Linked DNA regions of Salipiger sp. CCB-MM3. The protein of the gene in region 1 interacts with the protein of each later gene in a pairwise test. Links are inferred from orthologs where the notes say so. Each region holds a gene or a part of one and is shown in the gene's direction. Other genes may lie near its edges.

Region 1 (2,970 bases):
CCGGCTGCTTGGCGGGGGCGGCGGCACGCTGCATGGCTGCGAGCTGCGCATCGAGCGCGGGCGGGTCGCGATCTTTCGCGAGTATGATGCTGTGCGTGAGACTGTCTGCGCCGCCACCCAAAATGCGCTCTGGGATGGCCGCTGGCGGCTCTGCCTCAACGCGGGGCAGGACGCGGGGAAGGGCACCGAGTTGCGCGCGCTTGGCGACGACGGCTGGGCGCAGCGTGACCGCACCGCGCCGCCGCCGGTGCCCTATCACGCCGCCCGCTCGGCACCGGCGCTTTTCGACGGTGCGCGGCTGGTGGCCTGTGATGCGGTGGCGCTTTCGGGGAGCGCCGCACCCGTCTTTGAGCTCTGCCGCTCCGGTCGCAAGGGCCTGAGCTTCGCGGCATTCCTGCAATCCGGCCCGCAAACCGGGTGAAATCGCATTGAACCGGCTGGCTCAGCCCTTATGTTAGGCACACATCGCGTCTTCGCGAGAAGCGCGAGATACGTCATTTTAGGAGGCCGTCCTTGGGCAACGCACGAAATATCGCCTTCTGGGTCGTTCTTTTCCTGTTGATTCTGGCGCTCTTCAACCTCTTCTCCGGAGGCGGGAGCACGCTGCAGAGCCGGGAAATCAGCTACTCGGATTTCATGGAGGCGGTCGATTCTCAATCCGTCAGCACCGTCACCATCGACGGCGAGCAGATCCGCTACCGCGGCAACGACGGACAGGATTACGTCACCGTCAAGCCCGAGGATGCCCGGGTCACCGATACGCTGATCGATAAGGGCGTCACCGTGCGCGCAGAGCCGCAGGAGCAATCGGGCTTCCAAGCGTTCCTGCTCAGCCTTCTGCCCTTCCTGCTGCTGATCGGCGTGTGGATCTATTTCATGAACCGCATGCAGGGCGGCGGCAAAGGCGGCGCCATGGGCTTTGGCAAGTCCAAGGCCAAGCTGCTGACCGAAAAGCATGGCCGCGTCACCTTTGACGACGTGGCGGGCATCGATGAGGCCAAGGAAGAACTCGAAGAGATCGTGGAATTCCTGCGCAACCCGCAGAAGTTCTCGCGCCTCGGCGGCAAGATCCCCAAAGGCGCTCTGCTAGTGGGCCCTCCGGGCACCGGTAAAACGTTGCTGGCGCGCGCCATCGCAGGCGAGGCGGGCGTGCCCTTCTTCACCATTTCGGGCTCGGACTTTGTGGAAATGTTCGTCGGTGTCGGCGCGTCCCGCGTGCGCGACATGTTCGAGCAGGCCAAGAAGAATGCCCCCTGTATCGTCTTCATCGACGAGATCGACGCCGTGGGCCGCAACCGTGGCTCGGGCTACGGCGGTGGCAACGACGAGCGCGAACAGACCCTCAACCAGCTGCTGGTCGAGATGGACGGTTTCGAGGCCAACGAAGGCGTGATCATCATCGCCGCCACCAACCGCCGCGACGTGCTTGACCCCGCGCTGCTGCGTCCGGGCCGCTTCGACCGTCAGGTCATGGTGGGCAACCCCGACATCAAGGGCCGCGAGAAGATCCTCGGCGTGCACGCCCGCAAGACTCCGCTTGGCCCGGATGTCGATCTGCGCATCATCGCGCGCGGCACCCCCGGTTTTTCGGGCGCGGATCTGGCGAACCTCGTGAACGAGGCGGCGCTGATGGCCGCCCGCGTTGGCCGCCGGTTCGTGACGATGGAAGACTTCGAGAACGCCAAGGACAAGGTCATGATGGGCGCCGAGCGCCGGTCGATGGTCCTGACCGCGGATCAGAAGGAGAAGACCGCCTACCACGAGGCCGGTCACGCCGTCGTCGGCCTGTCGCTGCCGCAGTGCGATCCCGTCTACAAGGCGACGATCATCCCGCGCGGCGGGGCGCTCGGCATGGTGGTCTCGCTGCCCGAGATCGACCGTCTGAACTGGCACAAGTCGGAATGCGAGGAAAAGCTCGCGATGACCATGGCTGGTAAGGCTGCCGAGATCATCAAATACGGCGAGCCCAACGTCTCGAACGGCCCGGCGGGCGACATCCAGCAGGCGTCGGCGCTGGCACGCGCCATGGTGCTGCGCTGGGGCATGTCGGACAAGATCGGCAATATCGATTACTCCGAGGCGCATGAGGGCTATCAGGGCAACACCGCTGGCCTGTCGGTCTCGGCGCATACCAAAGAGCTGATCGAGGAAGAGGTCCGCAACTTCATCCAGATCGCCTATGAGCGCGCCTACCAGATCCTCACCGAGAAGAACGAGGAATGGGAGCGTCTGGCGCAGGGCCTGCTTGAGTATGAGACGCTCACCGGCGACGAGATCAAGCGCGTGATGAAGGGCGAGCCGCCGAACGCATCGGGCGGCGAGGATGACGGATCGGACGACACCCCGAGCGTCACGGCCATCCCCAAGACCAAGCCGAAGGCTAAGCCGACGGACGAGGGTGGGATGGAGCCCGAACCCTCTGCATGAGCCAAGACGGTCATAAAGACTGGGACCCCGGGACCTATCACAGGTTCCGGGGTCATCGTTTGCGCCCCGCGCTCGATCTGCTGCGCGCGCTGCCGGCGCTGCCCGAGGGGCCGGTGGTGGACCTCGGCTGCGGCGCCGGGGATGTCGGTCCCGCACTAGCGCAGCTGGGCCGGAGGCTCGAAGGGGTCGATCTCAGCCCCGCGATGCTGTACAAGGCGCGCGCCACCGATTGCTACGACGCGCTGCATCAGGCCGACATCTCGGCATGGCAGGCCGAAAGCCCGCCCGCGCTGATCTTTTCCAACGCGGCGCTGCATTGGACCCATGGCCACGACATCCTGCTGCCGCGCCTGCTGGCCATGCTGGCCCCCGGCGGCACGCTGGCGGTGCAGGTCCCGGCGCAGAACGATGCGCCCTCGCACCGCATGTGGCTGGCTCTGGTCGAGGAACGCTATCCGGGCCGTGTCGATCCCGCCACGATCCCCGGCATCCTGCGCCCGGCAGAGTATCACGCGCTGCTGGCACCGCAGGGCGAGACCGCGC
Region 2 (2,780 bases), on another replicon or contig:
GCCCGGTCTGGGTCAAGGCGTCGAACGGCGACGTGAAGGTCTTTGACAAGGTGTTCTTCGCCACCGGCCGTCTGCCCAACACCGACGACATGGGGCTCGAAGAGGCTGGCGTGAAGCTGGGCCGCAAGGGCGAGATTCTGGTGGATGACTACAGCGCCACGGATGTGCCCTCGATCTACGCCATCGGCGATGTCACCGACCGGGTGAACCTCACCCCGGTGGCGATCCGCGAGGGCATGGCCTTCGTCGAGACGGTGTTCAAGGACAACCCCACCAAGGTCGATCACGAGCTGATCCCCTCGGCGGTCTTCACCCAGCCCGAGTTCGGCACGGTGGGCCTGTCCGAGGAAGAGGCGGCCGAGCAGGAGCCGATCGAGGTCTATGCCACCTCGTTCCGCCCGATGCAGACCGCCTTTGCCGGTCGGCCAGACCGGGTGATGATGAAGCTGGTCGTCTCGAAGGAGACCCGCAAGGTGCTGGGCTGCCATATCGTCGCACCCAACGCCGGGGAAATGATCCAGCTGGCGGGGATTGCCGTAAAGATGGGGGCGACGAAAGAGGATTTCGATCGTACCGTGGCAGTGCACCCGACCATGTCGGAAGAGATCGTGACGCTGAAGTCCCCGGTGCGCACCGCTTGAATTCGCGGTGAAAATGCACAGGTAGGGGAACACACAGACGTGAGTGAGAGGGAAGGAACCTAATGGCAGGACACGGCGGCGGCCCCTGGGGCGGCGGTGGCAATCAGGGTGGCGGCAGGCCGCCCAGCGGTGGCGGAGGCAACAACAACGGTGGCCGACGTCCTGAGGATCCGCAGATCCCCGAGATCGACGAGCTGATGAAGAAGGGCCAGGAGCGGCTGCGCGTGCTGATGGGCGGGCGCGGCGGCAACAACGGCGGGCGCACCGGTGGCACCGGTGGCGGCTCGGGCGGGCCCAAGTTCAACCGCAGCACCGTGGCCCTGATCGCGCTGGTCGCGGTTGGTGTCTGGGGTTGGATGAGCTTCTACACCGTCCGGCCCGAAGAACAGTCGGTGGAGCTTTTCCTCGGCAAATATTCCTCGACCGGCAATCCCGGCCTGAACTTCGCACCTTGGCCCTTCGTCACCCATGAGGTGGTGAATGTGACCTCGGAGCGGACCGAGACCATCGGCAATGGGCGTGATTCGGCGGACAGCCTGATGCTGACCACCGATGCCAACATCGTCGACATCGAGTTTCAGGTGGTCTGGAACATCAACGATCCGGCGAAACTGCTGTTCAACATCCGCGACCCGCAGCTGACCGTGCAGGCGGTCTCCGAGGCGACGATGCGCGAGATCATCGCGGCCAGCAACCTCGCCCCGATCCTCAACCGCGATCGCGGCATCATTGCAGACACCGCGCGCGAAGAGATTCAGGCGACGCTGGACGAGTATGAGAGCGGCATCAACATCGTGCGGATCAACCTCGACACCGCCGATCCACCCCGCGAGGTGATCGACGCCTTCCGCGAGGTGCAGGCCGCCGAGCAGGAGCGTGACCGCCTCGAACGTCAGGCCGATGCCTACGCCAACCGCGTGGTCGCCGAGGCCCGGGGTGAAGCGGCGCAGATCCGAGAAGAGGCCGAAGGCTATCGTGCGCAAGTGGTCAACGAGGCGCTGGGTGAAGCCAGCCGTTTCTCTGCCGTGCGCGAGGAATATGCCAAGGCCCCCGAGGTCACCCGTCGCCGTCTCTACCTCGAAACGATGGAGAACGTGCTGGGCGGGGTCGACAAGACGATCCTCGACGAGGGCGTGACCGGCGAGGGCGGCGTTGTGCCTTACCTGCCGCTCAACGAGCTGAACCGCAGCCGAACCACCACAGAGGGAGGTAACTGACATGCGCAAGTCGACTTATGTGCTGCCGGTGATCGTCGTTCTGGCGGTGATTGCCCTCTCGTCGATCTTCGTGGTGGACGAGCGCGAGAAGGCTCTCGTGCTGCAGTTCGGCCAGATCAAATCGGTCAAGGAAGAGCCCGGGCTCGCCTTCAAAGTGCCGCTGATCCAGGAAGTGGTGAAATACGACGACCGCATCCTGTCGCTCGACACCGACACCATCGAGGTGACGCCGTCGGATGACCGCCGCCTCGTTGTGGACGCCTTCGCGCGCTACCGCATCGCCGATGTGGTGCGCTTCCGTCAGGCCGTGGGCGTGGGCGGTCTGCGCACCGCCGAGGACCGCCTGTCGGGCATCCTCAACGCGCAGATCCGCGAAGTTCTGGGTGCCGATCAGGTAACCTCGGACGTCATCCTGTCGGAAGACCGTCGCGGGCTGACCAACCGCATTCGCGACCAGGCGCGCCAACAGGCGCTGTCTCTGGGCCTTGATGTGGTGGACGTGCGTCTCAAGCAGACCAACCTGCCGTCGCAGAACCTCGAAGCGACCTTCGCCCGGATGCGCGCCGAGCGGGAACGGGAAGCCGCCGACGAGATCGCCCGTGGTAACGAGGCCGCGCAGCGCGTGCGCGCGCTGGCCGACCGGACCGTGGTCGAGACTCAATCGGAAGCTAACCGCGATGCCGACATCATCCGCGGTGAGGCCGACGCCGAAAGCAACGGCATCTATGCCGAGGCCTATGGCGCCGATCCCGAGTTCTTTGGCTTCTACCGGTCGCTGCAGGCTTACCGCAAAGCGCTGCCGGGCGAGAATTCCTCGATCGTCATGACCCCGACCGGCGAGTTCTTCGACTATTTCCGCAATCAGGGTGAGGCCACTCCGGCACCGCTCGCGGAAAGCTCGGAAGAGGGCGAGGATTCCGCT

The links.
Region 2: the proteins of ftsH (region 1) and hflK interact in binary tests that used the Escherichia coli proteins (3 or more experiments, as listed by UniProt). The link is inferred for Salipiger sp. CCB-MM3 from one-to-one orthologs.

Annotation. Positions count from the first base shown.
Region 1 is NZ_CP014596.1:197,823-200,792, reverse strand. It holds ftsH (ATP-dependent zinc metalloprotease FtsH), read left to right. Parts: upstream 1-513; coding sequence 514-2,427; downstream 2,428-2,970. Other genes in the region: AYJ57_RS14865 (methyltransferase domain-containing protein), read left to right, coding at 2,424-2,970; tilS (tRNA lysidine(34) synthetase TilS), read left to right, coding at 1-421. UniProt on the Escherichia coli protein: Acts as a processive, ATP-dependent zinc metallopeptidase for both cytoplasmic and membrane proteins. Plays a role in the quality control of integral membrane proteins.
Region 2 is NZ_CP014595.1:703,219-705,998, reverse strand. It holds hflK (FtsH protease activity modulator HflK), read left to right. Parts: upstream 1-703; coding sequence 704-1,858; downstream 1,859-2,780. Other genes in the region: hflC (protease modulator HflC), read left to right, coding at 1,860-2,780; AYJ57_RS03420 (FAD-dependent oxidoreductase), read left to right, coding at 1-641.